Regions from separate parts of the Paenibacillus sp. NMA1017 genome, predicted to be linked through region 1. Evidence: predicted binding sites of a transcription regulator. Region 1 holds the regulator's gene; each other region holds the start of a gene.
The links. The regulator LexA, encoded in region 1, represses DNA repair genes until DNA is damaged. The targets are predictions, from matches to a motif close to CGAACATATGTTCG.
Positions count from the first base shown of each region.

Region 2: the regulator LexA is predicted to act here: its motif matches at 1,948-1,961, upstream of addB (helicase-exonuclease AddAB subunit AddB).
Region 3: the regulator LexA is predicted to act here: its motif matches at 3,581-3,594, upstream of recA (recombinase RecA).
Region 4: the regulator LexA is predicted to act here: its motif matches at 3,127-3,140, upstream of AC5ELV_RS06700 (YhjD family protein).

Region 1 is NZ_JBZXYR010000002.1:46,733-52,414, forward strand. Features, by position in the region: gene AC5ELV_RS05150 (HAD family hydrolase) at 1-727, opposite strand, end outside; gene AC5ELV_RS05155 (hypothetical protein) at 885-1,394, opposite strand; gene AC5ELV_RS05160 (DUF896 domain-containing protein) at 1,514-1,720, opposite strand; gene AC5ELV_RS05165 (LysM peptidoglycan-binding domain-containing protein) at 1,829-2,197, opposite strand; gene lexA (transcriptional repressor LexA) at 2,387-3,013, shown strand; gene AC5ELV_RS05175 (hypothetical protein) at 3,297-3,593, shown strand; gene AC5ELV_RS05180 (hypothetical protein) at 3,831-3,995, shown strand; gene AC5ELV_RS05185 (hypothetical protein) at 4,037-4,177, shown strand; partial or broken gene AC5ELV_RS05190 (fibronectin type III domain-containing protein) at 4,856-4,990, opposite strand; partial or broken gene AC5ELV_RS05195 (NucA/NucB deoxyribonuclease domain-containing protein) at 5,385-5,639, opposite strand.
Region 2 is NZ_JBZXYR010000002.1:684,512-690,193, forward strand. Features, by position in the region: gene addB (helicase-exonuclease AddAB subunit AddB) at 1-1,881, opposite strand, end outside; gene AC5ELV_RS08315 (class I SAM-dependent rRNA methyltransferase) at 2,118-3,497, opposite strand; gene AC5ELV_RS08320 (Na/Pi cotransporter family protein) at 3,787-4,809, shown strand; gene AC5ELV_RS08325 (NUDIX hydrolase) at 4,799-5,233, opposite strand; gene mtaB (tRNA (N(6)-L-threonylcarbamoyladenosine(37)-C(2))-methylthiotransferase MtaB) at 5,338-5,682, opposite strand, start outside.
Region 3 is NZ_JBZXYR010000001.1:232,835-238,516, forward strand. Features, by position in the region: gene rny (ribonuclease Y) at 1-1,129, opposite strand, end outside; gene AC5ELV_RS01075 (regulatory protein RecX) at 1,503-2,252, opposite strand; gene recA (recombinase RecA) at 2,450-3,511, opposite strand; gene AC5ELV_RS01085 (competence/damage-inducible protein A) at 3,754-5,022, opposite strand; gene pgsA (CDP-diacylglycerol--glycerol-3-phosphate 3-phosphatidyltransferase) at 5,117-5,682, opposite strand, start outside.
Region 4 is NZ_JBZXYR010000002.1:358,538-364,219, reverse strand. Features, by position in the region: gene AC5ELV_RS06720 (transglycosylase domain-containing protein) at 1-1,531, shown strand, start outside; gene AC5ELV_RS06715 (Ger(x)C family spore germination C-terminal domain-containing protein) at 1,546-1,848, opposite strand; gene AC5ELV_RS06710 (spore germination protein) at 2,010-2,243, opposite strand; gene AC5ELV_RS06705 (spore germination protein) at 2,200-2,526, opposite strand; gene AC5ELV_RS06700 (YhjD family protein) at 2,677-3,078, opposite strand; gene AC5ELV_RS06695 (DMT family transporter) at 3,382-4,272, shown strand; gene AC5ELV_RS06690 (YitT family protein) at 4,733-5,437, shown strand; gene AC5ELV_RS06685 (DUF2188 domain-containing protein) at 5,504-5,682, opposite strand, start outside.

The sequences.
Region 1 (5,682 bases):
CTGTGGTATTGGTTTTAGCGTTTCGGTTCACCCACACCGAGTGTACACCTGCTGCCAATGCTCCTTGAATATCAGTCGTCAGCTTATCTCCTACCATTAAAGCATGTTCAGGCTCAATACCAAGAAGCCCCAAAGCATGCTGAAATATAGACGGATCAGGCTTGCCTCGACCAAATGAACCTGAAATGACAACATGATCAAAAAAAGGAGCTAATTGAGGAACTCCATCCAGTTTCTCCTGTTGCAGATCAGGGGAGCCATTTGTCAGCAATAACAGTTTGTAATGTCCCTTCAATTGTTCTAGAATCTCAAACGTTTCTTCATATACATGTGGACGCGCGCGTCTTTCCGAAGCAAATTGGGTAGCCAGTTTTTCTGCCAACTTCTCATTATCTATCCCTAGTTGCTGGAGTCCTCTGCGCCATGATTCCTTTCGATAAATAGGAGCCAACTGTTCCAGTTGACGGAATTCAGGTTGCTCACCTGCTGTAAAATTCGCCCACAATCCTTCAAACGGATTAATGCCGATCATTTGAGTAAAACTAAAGGTTTCATAGGATTCATACAAAGCGCGTGCTTCCTTACGTACGGCTTCCTCCAGAGTTTTTGGATCAACGCCTGCTTCACGGGAGCCTGTTTGGCACGCTGCATCAAATGCCTCTTCTACACTACGTTCATCCCACAAAAGGGTATCATCAAGATCAAACATTACCGCCTGAATCGTCATCTGAATTATCCACTCTCTTTCCACAGTGTATGTACGCCTATTTGCTTGGTTAAGCATTTGAATCGTTATGTGTGTGCCCATATTAAGCAAGCGGCCGCAGCATGTTATATGAAATAACATCATACGGCCTTTGTTACAGAGCTACAGGCTAAATCCGTTATTTCTTGTCCACCTGTATCTGATTGGATAGCGCAAACTTCTCAAGTCGCTCTGCAATGGCATCCGTGTCATAGCGACCCAATGATTTTGTAAAAATAAAGTTACCGCCCTTACCTTTTCTTTCAACGGTTACGTAACCCTTTTCAATCTTGATGGCTTTCATGTCCCCTGCCGTCATTGGACGTTCTCTACCACCTTTCAGCATATAGAGAGTATCCTTTCCCACTTTCAGATAAGGACGACGGATGAAAAAGATAACAGCCAGCATCAAGTACAGGCCGAATACAAGCCAATCCATTCCTCGCATGCCAGTCTTAGTCAAAAAGTAACTCATAAGCATGTACAATACAGAAAGACCAGCCAGCATAATTGGCACAGTAATGTTACGGCCACGGAAAATGTCCATTGCAGAACCTGTGCCGTTAATGGTTTGAATGCCTTGCTTTTTGCGCGATTTATTTAAATGCGCTGTGTTTTTTCGTACTTTTCTTTCAAATGATCTGGCCATCTCTCAATTCCTTCCCAGATATATTACATTAAAACAATTGCCTCAAAGCTGATCTATATAGGTACCATGAAAAGTACCTAAAACAAAAGGCAAATTGCAGGCTTGGGCGCTTAACAGCATTAATGCTTCAGCCCGTCATTTCCTTTCGATGTATCATCGTCCACAAATTCAATCGTTTCAAGCTGCTGCCGAAAATTACGGCGAATGTTACCTAAATAAATTTCCCGAAGATTGGCGCGCTCTGTGGATTCCTCTTCCGTCAATCCTTCGGATTTTGCTTTGCGCGCTAATTCATTAATGCGCTGTACCAAGCTGTCTATATCCAAATTGTGTCCCCTCCATAAAAGCAAAGATATAATACACTTTGACATGTAGAAAAGAGCTTGTCAAGGCTCCTGTACTACGCTCCCTGACAAGCTCTAATAGTCTATAGATCAGAAGTTAGGAAGCTTGAGTACCTGACCTGCCTGCACTCCCCTATCCTCCAAACCGTTAATCCGCACAATTCCTTCTATATATACCCGTGTATCCATTCGTTCCGGTTTATGATTTGCGGCAATCTCCCACAACGTATCCCCAGGTTGTAAGGTCAGTTTAGTCACTTCTTCCTTAGAAGCTGAAGGAGCCGCGAAAACCGTAAGTACACCTGCCCCTGCAATCCAAGCAACAATCACTATAATAAGAAGCTTAAGTAAAAGAGTATTGGTAATAATCTGCATAAAACGCGCCCTACCCTCTTTTCGGGTCTCCTGTAAATTTTCTAAATTCATTGGAAAAATACTTTGATAGGTGCTATATTTCATCATTGGCTGTGTCCTCCAAACGTTTGTTCTTATGTTTTTCACAATATAACACGAACATTTGTTTTGTTCAATAGAAAACAGAACAAAAGTTCGCAATTATTATTAGGGATTATTTAGAACTTATGTTTGTACGAACGGAGGTTCTATGCTATAATTTTCCCAAACGTTACTAAATGGGGTTGATACGGTATGTCTAAGATTTCGAGCCGCCAGCAGGCCATTCTTGAATTTATCCGCAATGAAGTGCGTCTAAAGGGATACCCCCCTTCTGTACGCGAAATAGGCGAGGCTGTCGGATTGGCCTCCAGTTCTACGGTTCACGGTCATTTGGATCGTTTAGAGAAAAAAGGACTCATTCGACGCGATCCTACAAAACCACGGGCTATTGAGTTACTCGGTCAAGACGAATCGGATAATAGCAACTTGATTAATTACTCCATTAGTCGTGTCCCCGTCGTCGGCAAAGTAACTGCTGGCCTTCCTATTACGGCGACAGAAAATATTGAAGATTACTTTCCTCTTCCCCAACACTTTGTTGGTGAGGATAAAATATTCATGTTATCTGTTGTAGGCGAAAGCATGATTGAAGCTGGGATTGCTAACGGAGACTATGTAATCGTACGTCAGCAGCAGACCGCTGATAATGGCGATATTGTTGTAGCTATGACAGATGAAGACGAAGCTACAGTTAAAACCTTCTACAAAGAAAAAGATCATATCCGGCTTCAACCTGAAAATCCAGCCTTTGAACCGCTTCGCCTGACACATGTCAGCATTTTGGGCAAGGTTGTAGGACTCTTCCGGGACTTCCACTGATTTATCGTTCTTTCTTCCCCGTTATTCTAACCACTAATACAAAACCGGCTGCCTAGGGTAAGCCGGTTTTGTATTGTTATTGTGTTTACTATGTATCTCACAACTATTTTTTCATTTCAGCAACCTATTCCTATTGTTTCTACTATAAAATCAGCCTCCTCATCTCAAATAATCACCCACTGATCTTGAGCAGCTATACTGTTATGGGCAAAACTAATAGATCTTTCTTTGTTTTAGATAAATATGGTATATTAATTACTCATAGCTCTGTAGGAGGAATTAAATGAAAAAAATTTCAGCGTTTGTTGTGATATTTATCGCCATAAGCTGTGTAGTACCAACAATGGATCATTTGTATGCAAAAGAGAACTCCCACATAACAATCTACGACCGTATTCAGTACATACAAATACTTATCCATTTCAGGTATTTAGAAAAGCAACTCGAAGCTGTAATTTCCGAAAGAAACAATTACCCAGAAGACAGCCAAGAATATAAACAGCTCTCTGAACAACTGAATCATATTCTTGCTCAAGAGGCGTACTACGAGAAAAAACTTAACACTCTTAATAGTAAATAATTTTCATACTAAACTGCATATTATCTCTATTTACACTGTTAGACTCATGCCGACCTGCCTGTAACATTCTTCTACAACGTAAAGTTGAAAAGGCAAAGACAGGTTCGCATGAGTTTTTTTGTTAACCATTAGGAATATAGGTACTAGCTTCTTTTTGCTTCTAATAGATTTATGCTGATACATTACTATCACAATTGACATATGTATATAGCAGACCTAAGCAAAGGAGATATGCAGATGATCAGAAATAGAGTTAAAACGTATAAGCATCGCATCGGGAAAAACAGATATCTGGTCGTTAAAGTCTTTCAAGCCGCAGCTGCTAAAACAGGAAGCGGAAATGCACTAGCAACCAATGCCTTGAATATCAAAATTTCCAAGCGTAAGCATAAACGCCACTAAGATTCATCCATACCTTCATTTCCTTGAAGGGAGGTGATCATATGAGCAGAAGACACTGCAGACGTGATTTGAGAAGAAGAAGATCAAACATCCGTTCGAATCAAAGAGCCGTTGCGCGTGCAAGAGGTAACGCACTGGCTGTTAATCTGTTTAGCGTAAATGATAGACAACGCAGACGTTAATAATCGTTTTCAAGCAAAAGCGGGAAGGATTCTTCCTGCTTTTTTTGTGTTAAACGGTACACCCAACTCCTAAATCCCATAGAACTGCTAAATTCAGTTGCCTTCCTTCTTTTTAAAAAACTTCATCGATGATACAACCTACACTCGTACTTATGTTATCGTTGTGATAAAAATTCGATCATTCAATAAAATGCTCACGTTTGAGTTAAGCGAGTATTCAACTAAATAAACAACAAAAAGGACTCTATCCGGCTTAATGCCAGTGAAGTCTTTGTACAACACCCTGAACCGATATTGACTCCGATCAAAACATTTACCGTTAATATAAATCGAATCCGATGTGATCTACTCCACATCCCCACCGAAATTCTTAAACGTGACTCTCAATTCCTCATTAACTGAAACAACATACACCCTAACCTGAGCTAAAGCAAACATAAGAAAAGCAGCAATCATTACTAGCAACATAGGTTAAGACTTTTTCATACAGTAATACCTCCCCAAATATTGTTATGATTACATAATAAATTTACTATCTCGAACGTGTCGAGGTAAGGGGAAACTTGTTTTAACTAAAAAACTTGCAAGTTTCCCAGCAGTGCTTTCACCTTATTCGAAATTCAAACTGATTAACGAAAAAGCTCTGCCGACCAATTAAGGTTAGCAGAGCTTTTTGATTTATTTAGAGTATTCACTTACTTCAAACGTCAGAATACGATCAAACAGCATGTAATCCTTACGGCTGCTGAATGGGCCTTTATTATTCTCGTGTTTATTAATGGCGTATGAAGCCGGACCAGAACCAGCCTGCTTACATGCATGAGAAAATTCATTACTTGCGCTTGCTACTCAGATGGCAAAATGTTAGTTGTCATATGTGGAACTAGATTTTCTGAATACTCTGCTTCGGCTGCAAAAACATTGGATAAGGGAAGAGATAAAAGAACTAAAAATAAAATTGTTATACATGCTTTCTTCATTAAGGTAATCCTCCAATAGGTTTAATAGAGCTAAGAAGAATTTAATTAAGGAATGGTGACTAAACATAAACTTGCTAATCTATGAATATAATCTATATATATGCATATTTATTTTTTATTAGGCATTAAAAGACCTCTACCAGCCTCGCACTAGTAGAGTCTTTACCTTATTTCACAATAAATCTTACCTTTATACCATCAGCATACTTACCTAACTGACAACTTACCTATGACCCTGCTCCCTAGTTATCACTAGGGGCTTATGTATCGGAAATCTACATCTGCGCCATCTTCAGCACACATTGCCATTGGCATTCGTCGCGGTCATTTCCTTTTTTAGTTGGAACTCCTTTTAAGGACTCCTTGCGGTTTTCCTCAGTCTCATCCCGGTCAATTGTGCATATCACGGAATGGCCGGCTGCAATCGTATCTTTGATGTGTGTTCCTGTTTCTGGATAACGTGAACTCGGAAACTCCAACGTGTACTCAGCTGCTGCTTGTACACTTCTTGAAACAGGTTCTGCA
Region 2 (5,682 bases), 640 kb from region 1:
CATACCTAGCACAAAGGCATGTTGAATACCAGACACACGTGTACGGTCCGTGTTTCCGACTAGAACCTGATCCAGAGCTGGCGGAACAAGTCCCATACGGAACTCAGCCAATCCCGTTTCCAGCACACCCGCAAACAAAGAGGTATCCAGCCTCTCGTCACCCATCATTTCGACAATTTGATCCAGTAATTCAAGCACTGCATCCCATACCTGACGATGCTCTTTCGCCTGCTCAGGATTTCCTGCTTCCTCTGCCTGATGAATGAAGGCGTCCAGCTTGTGGCCGATTTCTGCATCCTCCAGTAACAGATATACCGCTTCACACTTCTCAAGTGCAGTTCGTGCCTTGCCCACACGTTTCTCAAACGCACGTAAAGGCGTCACGATCACATCCCGGCACAGCTCCATCAAATCCAACGTTTCATCCCGCCTACGGTTCCGTTCCTGCTCCTCCAGCTCCAGTGACAAGCTGGGCACAGCCTGCCACGGCCGACCGTCTGTCCAACGGCTGCCTTGTATTCCGCAGGCCAGAACATAGTTTTCCAAACGGTCCATTTCCTCGCGGCTCACCCGACCATCCAGCGGCAAGAGAAGGTCTGTTTTGACCGCACGGAATACATCCTCATATCGCCAACGCCGCTGCACGATATCTAGCGAAGCCCGAATCAATTCTACCAAAGGATGATGCAAAACACTTCTCCGCTGATCCAAAAATACTGGAACCTCATATTGTTTGAATATCGGTTCCACCCATGGCTCATAATCTTCAATATGACGTACAAACAGAGCCATCTCCCGGTAACGCGCGCCTTCATCTCGGGCCAGACGGCGCATTTCGCGTACAGCCCCTTCCAGCTCTGCACGGCGATTAGCCGCAGTGTACAGTTTTATGCCCTCCGGCTGTTCTTCTGTCCACTGCCCTCGTAGCTGCTGCAGCCGCATCCGTTGTTCCTGATTCCGTAGCCCTGTACGATGTTCAAAGTTAGCCTCCAAATACGCCAACGCTGGACGCTCCTTAAATCTCGGCAGCGGATCAGGGCGCAGTAATTGTGTCTGCGTCTCTATCATCAGCTCGTCTGCCATTCCTTTGAGCTTTACATACGTAGCCGCCGAAGGATGAAACAAATCCAGTTCATGCGGAAGCTGTCCGCTCTCGTAGCTGCGGTTGCAAGTCAGCGCCACCGTCAACGAAGAGGCATGCAGCATAAGTTGCTCCACAACCTTGTATTCATGTGGTGTAAACCTGCGGTAGCCATCCATCCAAATGTCTGCTCCACGCACAAGGGAAGACTCAGCAATCTGTTCTGCCAGCATGCGCAGTGTATCTTCACCGTCTATATATTTAAGCGTCAGCTCTCGTTCAAAATCCTCGTAGATTAGACTGATATCTTTGAGCTTGCCGCGCAAAATCGGAGTTGATTCTCCAATAGCGTTCATTCGCTCCAGTTGCTCGGGTACAGACCGAGTATCATTTCCATACTGCTTTAGCTCCGTAAACAATGTATTCAACCGATCCACAAAGCCGAGCTGGTCTCCCGAATCCTTAAACAAGCTCAGTTCATCCTTGCGACGACGAATAATTTTATATAAAAGCATCTTCTTGCCTTCTTCCGTTACAGGCACCAGTGCTGAACCCCCGGTTTCCTGCATAACTAAATAGGCAAGACGATGAAATCCCATCACTTGGGCGCGCACCGACCCCTGAATACCGTTTCCGACTTCTGTAAGTAACGCATGCTCGGAAGCAAATGACGATTGCTCCGGTACAAGTAACAGCATAGGCTTACCTAGCGGCTCCTCGCGTAACATGGACGTCATTTCATTGCGGATTAACGTACTTTTACCACTACCAGAGCGGCCAATCAACAAGCGGACCGACATGATGCGGCCTCCTTTCCAACGAACAACATTCTATTAAACAGTATAGCATATCAGGCAAGGGAGAAAAGAACGTACGTTTGCCATGTTGTAGCAATTCATCCTCCCCCTAAAAAACAAATCAGTCCCGCAGGTTGGCTTGGTGCACGCCTTCTCTACAGGACTGATTTATACCTAAAAGAGTCTATTTTACCTATTTAATCACCAAAAAGGAGATTGACTTTGACTTTGTATGAAACCTACAGCTGTATCCGGCTGCGCACCTCAAAGATGGCGAATTTCAAGTAATGGCCTTCCTCCACACCCAAAATTTGAGGATGGTCCTTACCAGCCGCTCTCCAGTCTACCAGACGAAGGATTTTACCGGCATCTGCCGCCGCTTCCTTAATGGTATCCAAAAACAACTCTGGCCGCATATGGAACGAGCAACTCGCTGTCACCAGATAGCCGCCCTCATTAACGAGCTTCATCCCGTGCAGGTTGATATCCTTATATCCACGTGTAGCCCCTTTGACAGCGTTCTTCGTTTTGGCAAAGGCTGGCGGATCAAGAATAACCACGTCAAAGGTGCGTCCGCCACCTGCTGTCAGCGGCTTGGATGTATCTCCTTTGCCCCCGGCTCGTGCATTGCGTTCCTCCACACCTTTCACCTGATTGCGCAAATATTGAAAAGCATCGTCGACGACAAACTCGACGCGTTCCTCAAAACCGTTCAGCTTGACATTATCTCGCGCACTTTCAATCGCATGCTCAGAAATATCAAGACAAGTTACTTTTTTAGCACCATGTTTACATGCATTGAGCGTAAAGCTTCCCGTGTGCGAAAAACATTCCAATACGGTTGCGCCGTCCCAGAATGGGAATTCAACAACCTTACCACTTTTATTCACTGGCTTCATGACCGTTGTGCCAGCATCCCCTGAGTCCGCAGCTACTTCTTGTAGCGTAATTCCACTACGTGCTCCCCAACCTGTCATCAACGGTGCTATGGCCGCACGATTTTCACGCTGGTCAAAGAAATAACCCGTCTTCTGACCCTCTACGATATCAACCTTGATTTGCAGGCCATTTTCCGTCACAACCACATGACGCGGGCAATCACCGTACAAAGGACCCTTCGTTTGTTCCAATCCTTCTAGCTCACGGATGGATACATCACTGCGCTCATATATACCAACAGGACCCACTACTTCAACGAGCGCATCCCTGATTTCCTCCCTGCGCCGATCCATGCCAAGCGTTAACAGCTGCACGACTAACACATCACCAAAACGGTCTACAATCAGTCCAGGCAAAAAATCAGCCTCTCCGTACACCAACCGATAAGCGTCTCCCCCGGTCACAAAACGTTCGCGATGCTCCAGACATTTGCGAAAGCGTTGGGCAAAAAAGTTTTGATCCATTACTTCCAGCGGCTCATAGGACATCACACGCACTGTAATTTGTGAAGCCGGATTATAGTAACCTGTCGCCAAATAACGCCCCTGATGGTTAACGATGCTGACCAAATCGCCCGCCTCTGGATCACCCTCAATCTTGGCTATTTCGTTTTTAAACACCCAAGGGTGTGCGTGCTCCAGCCTTTTTTTACGGCTGCGTTCTAATATTACTGAAGGCAAAATCCTTCACTCCTATTCTTAAAGTTACTCAAAGTGTTAAAACGTTTTGTTCGATAGGGGCACGGCTCGGCGATTCATTTGATCTTACGATCACTCTCGCTTCTCCAGATTCAAATGAACCGCTTCGCTACTGCCCGCCTGTATATCGACGTCACGCTTTTAAAGCTTGTGAAGATACTACAAAATTATCGTTCCGTAAAAAAGAGCTCAGCCATGCTTGTCATGGCTGTCCTCGACAGATCATAGGCTGTTACATAAGTATTTCCACCTAGAAAAGGGGGCTATGCCCGTGTTTATACATGTTATACTCCCGCTGTGCGGCGGGCTGTTTATTTTTTTGGGCGGGATGAAGCTGATGGAAGCAGCCCTCCGGCATTTGGCTGGCCCCTTCCTCACCCGCTGGCTGAACCGCGCGACAGTTTCCCCTTGGCGGGGGATGCTGTTCAGCTCAGGCATTACCGCCCTGCTGCAAAGCAGCACCGCCGTAACGGTGCTGACGATCGGACTGGTCAACGCCGGGCTGTTGACCTACGGCCGCACGCTCGGCATCATTCTCGGCACCAATATCGGTACCTGTCTCACCACCGAGCTGATGGGGCTCCAGCTTGGCAAGCTGGCTGTTCCGCTGCTCTGCGGCTCACTGCTCTGCTGGAGCGCCGCCGTACTGTGGGGAGAATCCGTCTCCGTTCGCCAGTACGCTTCTGCCGGAGTTTCACCCGGCTCCAATGGGCTTAGCCGTCCGCAGGCTGTACAATATATCAGCCTCGTCTTTGCTGGATTTTCGCTGATTCTGGCGGGTATCCGCGTAATGCAAACGGTCGGCCCCTGGATCGAGCAGGCCGGGCTATTCCGCTGGTTTCTTGATCACGCTGCGGCCAACATGTGGTGGGCCTTTGCTGCAGGTGCCTGCCTAACCGCACTGGTTCACAGTAGCGCAGCCGTCATTGGCATGGCGATCAGCCTTGCCGCTGCGGGTGCCTTGCCAGCCGATGTGGGGATCGCCATCGTCATCGGCTCTAATGTAGGCACCTGCGTAACCGCCCTGATTGCCGCTGTTGGTGGCAGCGTGTCCGGCAAATTTGTAGCCTGGTCCCATGTGCTGCTGAACGTAGGCGGAGCATTGCTCTTTATGCCGTTGATCCCTGGGCTGGAAATGGCCGCCACATGGATATCTACCGAGCCCGGAGCCAAGGTAGCCCATGCCCAAACCCTGTTTAACGTCATTAGCTCTCTGCTGGTCTTGCCTATTTGCTATCTACCTGTATGGACTCGTTTAGAGGATCGTATATCTCCCGACAGAATCAAACGTTAATTCCTAGCATGGACAGCGCCTTGATCAAAATGACATCATTATTGTCATATCCACCCTGGCGCTGAAGACGCCATGCTTCCTCAGGCGTATGCCACGCAACTCCGTTAATTTCTTCGATCTGTGCCTGTAAATCCCCATCCAGTGCTTCTACGAGATAATAGTGTACTTCTTTATCTACTTCCCCAAATTCTGGATGCTGATACGTATAAGCAATCATATCTACATGCTGGATAATCCGCCCGTTCAACCCTGTTTCCTCGCGAATTTCACGTAAAGCCGTCTGTTCGATTGTTTCTCCCAACTCCATTTTCCCTTTAGCCAAGGATACCTTCCCATATCGGTCAGTAATGAGCTGAATTTCAAGCTGCTCCCCCTGTTTGCGAAACACAACACCGCCTGCTGAAATTTCCTTTTTTGCTGCCATCCTGTAATCTCCCTTCCTTGCGCAACAAGGATTCCGTCCTCTCTGTAAGGAAAGGCGAAATCCTTGTGTGCCATCTCTATTGCCTGTTCAGGCCTTTTTTGTTCTTACAGAGCTGTTTGCAGCCCATTCTCCAGTACGCGAACCAATTGGCCTTCACTTTCATTGATGCCTGCCTTCGTCAGCTTCACACGGCATACCTTGCCAACCAGATCCTCAGTACCTTCAAACGCCAGTTGAATATAATTGTCACTATATCCATGGAGTATGCCGCTATCTTCGGTACCTTTCGGCGCAACTTCCGGAATGACCTCCAGCACCTGACCTACAAACTTCTCAGCATACGCCAGTTGCATTTGCTCTGACAGTTGTATCAGCTCATGCACTCGTGCATTTTTCACGTCTTCGTCCACCTGATCCTCCATACGCGCCGCAGGAGTTCCACTACGCTT
Region 3 (5,682 bases), on a different contig from region 1:
CGTGCGATCCTTCCACTTCATGATCCAGCGCCTTCCCGATGTCATGCAGCAAGCCTGCCCGTCTTGCCAGTACAACGTCCTCGCCCAGTTCCCCGGCCATTAGACCTGTCAAGTATGCAACTTCCATCGAGTGCTTTAATACGTTCTGTCCGTAACTCGTACGGAACTTGAGACGTCCCAAGATCTTGATCAAATCCGGATGTAAGCTATGCACGCCCACCTCAAAGGTGGCCTGCTCACCATACTCACGGATTCGTTCGTCCACCTCTTTACGGGATTTTTCCACCATCTCTTCAATACGAGCCGGATGTATCCGTCCGTCCGCTACGAGCTTTTCAAGCGCAGTACGCGCAATCTCTCTACGAATCGGATCAAATCCGGACAAAATAACAGCTTCCGGCGTATCATCAATAATGAGGTCAATTCCTGTAAGGGTTTCAAGTGCACGGATATTACGGCCTTCGCGACCGATAATCCGCCCTTTCATTTCTTCGTTCGGCAATGTGACAACAGAAACCGTCGTTTCTGCTACATGATCTGCCGCACAGCGTTGGATGGCCAGTGTGATGATTTCACGAGACTTTTTGTCCGCTTCTTCTTTGGCCTGCTGTTCAATTTCTTTAATCATCTGAGCTGTTTCATGACGAACTTCCTGCTCTACGTTGGTCAGAATAATACTTCTTGCATCCTCCATCGTCAGATTGGAAATACGCTCCAACTCAGTTACCTGACTCTTGTAAATCAAATCAATTTGCTGCTGGGTTTCATCGATTCGTTTCTCTTTGTTGGCCACTTGTTCTTCTTTGCGTTCCAGCGATTCCAATTTTTTATCCAGCGATTCTTCTTTTTGCAGCAATCTTCGTTCCTGTCGTTGAATTTCATTGCGACGTTCACGAGTTTCTTTTTCAGCTTCGGCACGGATGCGGTGGATTTCATCTTTCGCTTCCAATACCGTTTCCTTCTTCAGCGCTTCTGCCTCTTTTTTCGCGTTCTCCACGATTTGCGCGGCAGCTTCTTCCGCACTGGAGATCTTAGCTTCTGCAATAGATTTGCGAATAAAATAACCAATCCCGAACCCAAAGAATAACGCGGCTACAGCAACGAGAACGAACCAGATCGCAGTCATCATACTGTTCACCTCCCCGTTGGTTCCTCCAAGGCATTCCTTGGGACTTTTTGCAATTGTCACATTTACTTTGATCGTCAAACTAAGATAACGACACAAGGTCGTTTCATTTCATATGCACATGCTTTCACATGTACAATTCCGCCTGGCATAGCGGCATCACTTGTTATTTGGCGATGAGAACTCACCCGTGGATTCCGCTTTTTTGGAAGGAAAAAGGGCGTTCCACAAGTATCGTTTCATATATATTTTATTATTTGACAAATGGCATTGTCAAGGGAATGCAAACATTAGTAGACTACCATGCAGCTTTCCATGTAATAACTAGCTCACCTATGCGTTAATACTAGCCAAAGGTTCAGCAGCCGTTAGACAATTATTCCTCCCACTGCAACAATTCCTCGTCATCTGAAGCAGCGTCATGCTCAGCTGCAGTGAGATGATTGACCACTCGGCGTGTCATATCCCCGGAATATCCGCGTCTCATGAGAAAAGGGTAGGTTTTCCTTTTTTTCTCCATTATATCACCACGTACCTGATTCCATTTCTTACGTCCGACCGTCAAAGCACTCTCCCACTCCTCATTATCGGTGATCTCACCTAACGCTTCCCCAATAGCGGCTTTAGAGATGCCCTTCTGACGAAGTTCTTGTCTAACCCACACCTTCCCCTTACGTTGGCTTGTTATGCGCTGCCTTGCCCATTGCCGGGCGTATAAATCATCATCTACAAGTTGCTCCCTTTGCAGTCGGACCATTACTTCGTCAATAACAGACTGATCCAGTTCTTTTTGCACCAAACGCTGGACAATTTCCTGACGCGTGCGAGGCTTTCGCCCCAAATAACGAAGCGCAAGTACATAAGCCTGTTGCTTTTCATCTGCCAGAACGATATCTTCCAGTTCTTTTTTAACGAATGACGTTCCTTTGAACATATTGTACTTGATCATTACATCTTCTAATACAGACAGTGAATACGGGCCAAAATGAATGATATACCTTCCACGTTTGCGTCCCCGTCCTTGCTCTACCCTAGTAATCATCAATTCCTCATGATCCGGAAAAAGAGAAATCCCTTGTTGCTTATTTTCTTCTGAAGTGTATTCATCCTCATCGTCCAACTGCAATATGTTTCCCTCACTTTGAAATTTCACGAAAGCAGCCTTTAAACACCTGCTACGTAAAAGTTAAATTCCGCTGACAAAGCAGACTTTAGTTGATGCAAAAATGCCCTGCACAACTGTGCAGGGCATCAGAATCATGCTATTCAAACGGACTGTGCCATAACCCCGGCCCCAGTTCACAAACCAGGATTCACCGAGCTTTATTCAAGCTCCAACAATTCCTGTTCTTCCTTCGCTTGCTGTGCCAACTCTTCTTCTGTAGGCGGAGCAACCGTCGTAATCAAATTGCTGGCCACCCGAATTTTTTGTTCGATCGTACTAGCAATATTCGGATTTTCCTTCAAAAATTGCTTAGCATTCTCACGTCCCTGACCAAGGCGCTCACCTTCGTAGGAATACCAGGCTCCGCTCTTGTCGACAATGTCATGCTCAGTACCGATATCGATCAAGCTACCTTCTTTGGAAATACCCTCACCGTACATAATATCTACCTCAGCCTGACGGAAAGGAGGGGCGACTTTGTTCTTCACGACTTTAATACGTGTGCGGTTACCCACAATGTCGTTACCCATTTTCAAGCTTTCAATACGACGAACATCCAAACGTACCGTAGAGTAAAACTTCAAGGCACGTCCACCTGGTGTTGTTTCAGGGTTACCGAACATAACACCTACTTTTTCACGTAGCTGGTTAATAAAAATAGCAATAGTTTTCGATTTATTAATGGCTCCAGAAAGCTTACGCAATGCTTGAGACATCAAACGTGCTTGGAGACCGACGTGGGAATCTCCCATTTCGCCTTCAATTTCTGCCTTTGGCACAAGTGCTGCTACGGAGTCAACAACTACAATGTCTACTGCTCCACTACGTACAAGAGCTTCGGCAATCTCGAGCGCCTGCTCTCCTGTATCTGGTTGCGATAGTAACAACTCATCAATATTGACACCCAGCTTGCTTGCATACGACGGATCAAGCGCATGCTCAGCGTCGATAAAGGCGGCTTGTCCGCCTGTTTTTTGCACCTCTGCGATAGCGTGAAGAGCTACTGTCGTTTTACCGGATGATTCCGGTCCGTATATTTCAATAACCCGGCCTCTTGGAAAGCCGCCCGTTCCTAACGCAATATCCAAAGCAATCGAACCACTGGGGATCGTTTCCACTTGCATGTGGGTAGACTCACCCAACTTCATAATGGAACCTTTACCAAATTGCTTTTCTATTTGACGGAGCGCCATATCCAGCGCAGCACGACGATCTGACAATAAACTCACATCCTTCATTGTTTGTACTTTAATAATACCTTGTTTTGACACGCTTGCCAAGCATTTTTTCGAACATACATTCGTTTTTTTTATTCGCACAGCTCTCTTCTATAATTACACCTGTCTCTTAAAACAAAAAAAGAACCGCTGGCAAAAGGCTTTGCAACGGTTCTTCCGATAAGATAATTATATCATGAATATCTATCTAAAACAACTCTACAACCCACACTGTATATAGATGATTAAGAGAGTTTCTCGTTCTCTACCAGCCTGCGCCACAATCTGTACAGGATTGCTTTGACTGATCGCAGTCGGATTGTTTCGCGGTTGCCACTCAGTCTCAGTTCATGTACTTCCGTTTCCTTGTCGCGTTCAGCAATGCCAATATACACTAGACCGACTGGCTTCCTTTCGGAATACCCAGGCCCGGCTACACCAGTAACTGAAAGTCCAAAATCGCTGTCCATGATCATTCTCGCCTGCTCTGCAAGCACAAGGGCTACTTCCTTACTCACTGCACCTGGCGCTTGATCCCCTTCCAAATAATCATAAGGCACGTTGAGTAATTTCATCTTCATTTCATTGGAATAGCACACGATGCCACCTTGAAACATAACAGCACTGCCAGGTATAGAAGTGATGTGTTCCATCAGCATTCCACCTGTACAGCTTTCTGCCGCACTCACAGTGAGTCCGCGTTTGGCCATTAGATCTACGATAACCTTCTCCAGCGTAACATCCTCGCTTGCATACATATATTCGGAAAGACGCTGCTGAATTTCTACTTCCGTAGCTGTCAGCTTAATTAATGCTTCACTTTCACTGGCCGCCTTAGTGGATATACGGATCGTGACTTCCCCTTCCTTGGCATAAGGAGCAATCGTGGGGTCTGTCTGGGATTGAATCAGATCTAACAAATGGGTTTCAAGAGCTGACTCACCGATCCCTGCAAATTTTAGCATTTTTGAATAAATTGGCATTTCCTCACCGCTCAATGCCTGCTGAAGCAACCAAGGTTTGGCCTGGTTTGCAAACATGGGTTTGAGTTCCTTAGGCGGTCCAGGCAAAACTACATAAAATTTACCGTCCTGTGCAATTGCGTCGCCCACAGCTAGCCCTGTCTCATTTTCAAGCGGAGTAGCACCTTCAATAGAAAGCGCCTGCCGGCGGTTATTCTCGGTCATTTCTACCCCACGGTTACGGAAAAATTGATCTAGCTTGTCCATTGCAAGACGATCTATGTGCAATTTTCGCCCTAATACAGACGCTATCGCATCTTTTGTCAAATCATCCTGAGTCGGTCCCAGACCGCCAGAAAACAAAATAATATCCGCACGCTTCTGAGCAATTCTTATGGCTTCCTGAAGCCGATCTATGTTATCGCCAACCACAGTCTGAAAATATACATCGATTCCAATTGTAGCCAACTCTTGTGACAAATATTGAGCATTTGTATTCACTATTTGTCCGAGCAATAACTCTGTTCCTACTGCAATTATTTCAGCTTTCATCAATTCTTCCTCCTGTACTGCGAATATATGGGAATTATATAAAGAAACAGCAATAAGTTTAGTCCCTATTGCTGTTTCCATAAAATTTATCCTGTTAAACTTTGGAGGAGCTCAGCAAATGGATATTTTTCACGAAATAATCAATACCCGAATAAATGGTGATCAACACCGCTGCCCATATCGCTATTAAATCAAACGGTATACCAAGAAAAACAAACGGGAAATTATTAATGAGCAGCGCTACAATAGCAACAATCTGGATGATCGTCTTTAATTTTCCCCAATTGCTTGCAGCAACCACAGACCCATCCAGTAAGGCAATCTGACGCAGACCCGTAACCGCAAACTCACGGCTCACAATCACAACGACAATCCATGAATCAATTTTCCCCATTTCTACCAAAGAAACCAAAATAGCGGTTACCAAAAGCTTATCAGCAAGGGGGTCCAATAGCTTGCCCAAATTGGTGACCATATTATTTTTACGTGCCAAATATCCGTCAAGACCATCCGTGCTGGCTGCTACAAGGAAAATGATAGCCGCAATCAGCTGATTATACGGCAGCTTGAAAGCTCCAATCTCAATCGGCGGCGGATAAAAATCAAAGTCCACCAGCAAAGCCAGCATCATCACCGGGATAAGGCAAATCCGCGTTATTG
Region 4 (5,682 bases), 310 kb from region 1:
GATTTCCAAACCTGAGCATGCCGAGCTTCTTCAAAATACGCGAGAAGAGTTGCAAAGGTCCGGATATCGAATTTATACAACGATAAATAAGAAAATTTATAATAATATGCGGCAAATTGCAGCCAATCCACAAAACTTTTCTCCATACAGTAAGAAGAAGGGATTAGAGCAGATTGCAGCAATCATGATTGATCATAAAACAGGGGCCATACTCGGTATGATCGAGGGCAGGGATTTTAATACCGAGCAAATGAACTATGCAACTCAAATGACACGTCAGCCCGGTTCTGCCATAAAGCCTATTGCTGCTTATTTACCTGCTTTGGAAAAGGGCTACACTCAGCCAGCCGGTCTTATTGATGATTCACAAATCATATTGAAAGACGGGCGTAAAGGTTATCATATTCCTAAAAATTATAACAGACGGTACGAGGGACTTATGACAGCCCGTGAAGCACTCAATCGGTCAATCAACATCCCTGCGCTGAGGCTGTTTTTATATGAAGTTAAAATTCCAAACGCTTGGAATTTTGTGCGTTCTCTTGGAATTACGACCATTCAGCCGCAGGATGAACATGCTCAGACAGGGGTTCTGGGTGGACTAAGTAAAGGGGTATCCGTCGAGGAACTGACCGCAGCATATGGAACGATTCCCAATATGGGTGTATATAATGCACCTCATCTGATCAGCAAAATTACGGATGCCAACGGGAAGGTCGTATATGAATTTAAACCGCAGACGAAGCGTGTATATTCGCAGCAAACCGCATTTTTGATGACGGATATGCTCAAAACTGTTATATCAGATCCGAGGGGAACTGGCAAACGCCTGCAAAATGCTTTTAAAAGCTACGGTGCCATTGATATCGCCGGTAAAACCGGTACGACACAAAACTTTGGTGATGTGTGGTTTATGGGATACACACCTGACGTTACACTAGGCGTCTGGGCTGGTTACCGCCAACAGGTTAATACATTATCTCAAGAAGGCCATTCCAGAGCACAGTCAGTGTGGGCACTGATCATGAATGAGGCGGTCAAGGACCAGCCTGAGCTTTTTAAGAATAAGCACTTTATACGGCCGGAAGGTGTTGTAAGAGTTACGGTTTCTAGCCTTACAGGTAAGCTACCAGGGCGTTATTCCCGTCAATCGGGTCAACTCGTGACTGACTGGTTTAATCAAAAGTATGTGCCTACCGAAGTTGGAAGAGAACAGCTTCCGCGTTCTGCTAGACCAGCGGTCTCGTCCAAACCAGATATCAAGGAAAAAGAAGTCCCAGAGGTTGAGGTACCTGCAATAGATCAAGAGAAAATTCCACCAGAGGAAACGGATTCTGCTGTTCCTGACGCAGACACAGAGATAGAAATGCCTGATGAGAATAACGATGTGCCATCAACAGATACTTCGCAACCTTCTGTTGAAAACGAACAAGGGACTCCTTTTGAATCGGAAAGCCAGAGTGAGGCTCCAAAAACCCAATCTGATGAAGTTATTTATCCAGAAATAATATCTGATCAACCCAAAAACTAAACGACAGGAACGGTTTAGTTTAAAATGCCGTTCCCGACAATGTCTACAGTGACCTGCGGATGAAAACGGACATTGGGATATTCTTTATTCCAATCTACACTTTTCCATACTGCTGGATGATGAGCGATCAACTGTCTGCCTACGCCAAAGGCATCACATCCATTTTCCTGATTGCTTTGAGGATCATCTACAGCCTCTAGCGTCTGCGACAACACGCCTTCAGGAGTGAGATCATAAGCCGATGCATTTGCCAATCGGGCATCCTTCAAATTGTCCTGATCCCAGCAGCCTGTTATAAACATGAGTAGAGTCAGCATTCCAAGCGCTCTGCTCTTTTTTTATGTTTCAGGTCCCTCCTTTTTTTTGAAGAGATAGGATAGAATCAGTAGCAGAAAAGGGAACACAATTGGGAAAAAATAAGCAGAATCATTGGATGTGGAACCAATTTCCAGTTATTTTTTGATGGTATGCGCCAGCTCTAATGGCAAATAGCTGGATGAAAAGTAATCGTCGCAATGTAAATGGCAGGCAGCGTAAAAGCGATCAAAAAGCTCATCATTCGAATCGTTCTTAGAAATGAACTAATAATCCAACGGCCGTGATAATCATCTGGGATTTGGTAAAATGCAAAAAAATAGACGGGAGCTATTAGAGTAGTTGGGCTACCTTCAGCCCAAATCGCAATCCGTCCCTCCGTTAGATTGGCGGTCACGCGATCCGGTCGTTCCGTGCTGAGCTATTGAGGGAAGAAATAAGGAAGGATTGTCCTCCTTAAATTCTTGAATAAAACCGGGAGGGAGCACCATATCGGAGGAGATCGCTTTAATTCTCGTTTTCACTGCTTTCACCAGCTTAGGATTAGCCAAGTCTTGAACATAGACAATAGCGATTTTGGTTCGGGTTTTAGATCCCACATAAAAGTAGCGTACAACCAGTGACGGGGTGACAATTTGTTTGCGAATCAGATTTAGATTGATAGATAACTGCTCAAACATTTCTGCTTAAATCAACGAAAGCTGCGTCATTGTCCAGCCAAGAGAGCACCTCCTTTTTGGATGAGATAGGCATAATGTGTGCTAAATGGACTGAGTTTATCCATGATCTGGTGACTTATCCATTCTTGAATCACCAGATTACAAGGGGGCTTAATCTTGCGTCGGATCAATTCCTAGATAGTGTCCCAGATTCCGCCGGACCTCGCTGCGGGCAAAGGATGAAAGCATGAAAAATCGCCTTTGATAGCCGCGGCATACATACAAAACTTCTACACCTTCATGATTTCGGATTTCGCTGTATATTTTAACCCCTAGTGTTTTCATGCGCGCCTTTGTCTCTGCTAATTGAACAGCTACGCGCTGTTGTACTCCAGTCAGGCTACGAACATACAAATCGGGCATTTTTAGAGGAGAGGTATGTATAATACGAATGTCCCGTTCCAGCACATCCAGCACAAGAGTTAGAAGTACACAGATCTTGATCAGCCCTGCGTCTTCTGCAGAAGGCAAAGGAGCTTTATTCTTGTGGTTCAGTATCTTTTGGCTTGGCATAAAAATCTCCTTTACTCCGAGTAAGAATACAATATATAATTAGTATATAGAACATACGTTCTATTCATACCTCATCATAGGAATTTTTCTATGGCTAAAGCAATCATCAATTATTGGAAAAGTGTTAGGGAGTGACACCTCATGTGTCATTGTATAAAGAATTCTTGTGTTTATCACCAATGACAGTCAAATAGAGTTTATGTTAAGCTAATGGATAAAAACTTACATAAAAGGGGAGATCGTTCTGACTGCGGTCAGCCTTTACTGTTTAACTTAAGAAAGTGGAGAAAGAAGGTATACATATTGTCACGTTCGTTATATGCAGCTTTATTATTGTTGAGCCTCATTTGGGGCGGTTCGTTTATGTTTATCAAGGTGTTGTTGCTACATCAAGTAGGACCGTGGACGATTGTATTTCTTAGATCCAGCTTTGGACTTATTTTTATCGTCTTATTAATGCTACTTATGCGCAGGCCGTTTAAAATCAAAAGCATTCCGTGGAAATCGGTTACTCTAGTAGCTTTGGTCAACATGGTTTTGCCATGGACATTGATCGGTTTTAGCGAGACCAGAATAGCTAGCAGCATGGCTTCTGTATTGAATGCTACCACGCCAATATGGACCATGTTGGTAGGGCTTGTTTTTTTCGGGGCAATTTTTCATCGAATGCAGTGGTTAGGAATGGGTCTCGCTTTTGTAGGGATTATTATTTTATTGGGTATTAATCCTGCATCTATTATTTCTGTTGATCCTGTGGGTTTTGGGTGTATGCTGCTTGCGACTCTCTGCTACGGATTTGGAACACAACTCTCCAAACGTTTTCTCTCCAATCTTTCCATGTATCAGGCTACCTTTGCAACACTGTTTGGTGCGGCGGCAGGGGGTGGCATTATGATGGCAATTGTGGAAAGACCTGATTTGTCGATCGTTTCTGATCCAGGTGTATTGGGTTCCCTTATAGGACTGGGAGTTTTGGGATCAGGAGTAGCATATATTTTGTTCAACTACATGATTTTGCGGGGGAGTGCGGAATTTGCTTCTTCGGTGACGTATTTTGTACCAGTAAGTGCCATCGTATGGGGCTTTTTGCTCCTGAATGAACATATCGGCTGGAACGTTCTGACCGGGCTAGTCCTTATACTTGGAGGCGTGTTTATGGCCAACCAGCGTAGAACCGCCAAATTAAGTGGATAAAAATCTAAGCAGAAATGAAACACACTTTGGGCTATATTAAATGTGCATTCGCCAAACCTTCGGTATAATGCGTTAATTGGCACATACAATAAAGCATACTCACACATAAAATAAAATATGGTGCAGCAAAAAAGCAAGCTGTTTAGCAGGTGACAAGGTGTGGTATAATAAATTATAGAATTATATGTACCACAGAAATGTCGGAGTTTTATTCCACAAAAGAAAGGATCAGGATACCATGTGTCCCCGAAGGATACTTCCCCAAAGGACGATTTGGAAACGATTTGATCTGTCTTATACTTAGCTTTTCCGCGGAGTAACGTCAAGTTGCGAAAGCCAACTCTGCGGAAGAGGGGATTGTACATGCGAAGGACCAAGTCCTCCAGGCACATCTTACCCGGTAGCTTCCGTAAGAGTGGGTTCATCCACATCAAACTTACGAGAAACCGAGGGAGCCTGTATGAGGAAAACTTACGAATCTATCGTGAACAATGGAGCATTGAGACAGATTGCTGTCATGTTGCTCGGAACATGCATTTTAGCTTTTACGTACTATCACATTAATGCTCAGAATCATTTGTCAGAAGGCGGATTTGCAGGCTTGGCCCTACTGGGACATTACGCGTTTGGCATATCTCCAGCATGGAGTATGTTGCTGCTTGATATTCCCGTCATATTGCTGGCATGGGTACTGAAGGGCAAAAGATTTATGCTGCTTGCGTTAATCGGAGCCGTCGCTTTTTCACTGTTTTATGCAGGATTTGAGAAGTATTCGACTCTGGTTATAGATCTACATGGAAATCTGCTGATAGCTGCTCTACTTTGTGGGGTGCTTACAGGTTTGGGCGCCGGAATCGTACTGCGATTCGGTGGAGCAACCGGGGGCGATGATATCTTATCTCTGCTGATCAGTGAGTGGCGCGGATGGAAAATCGGCAACGTGTTTATTGTCAGTGACATCATCGTACTGGGATTATCATTGTTGTATCTGCCTATGAAGGAAACAATGTTTACAATACTGGCTGTGTGGCTTGCCGGAAAAATAATTACATGGACGACCACGTTCCAACTGCACCGACCTGTGAAAAAGGTACTGCCAGCGACTATTCCCGCTAAAAAGGTAGTTGCCAAAACAGTGCCGGTCGTCCACAGCCTTCGTCAATAAGGAAAGGGTGTTACGTCAGGAGAGAAATCTTCTTTCGTAACACCCTTTCGCTGTATTCAGCTTCTATCAGGAAGGCTTTAAAGTAGAATGGATGCGTCCATTCCGATCGGAAGAAGCGGAATGATGGTTGTGTACATTTTCGCTTGAATGCTGTTTTTCATGTCTTGTCGGTTTCTCATCTTGTTCGGCTGGATGATTATCGTTCCATTCCTCGGCTTGGGAAGTGGCAATTGCAATCGAGCGCC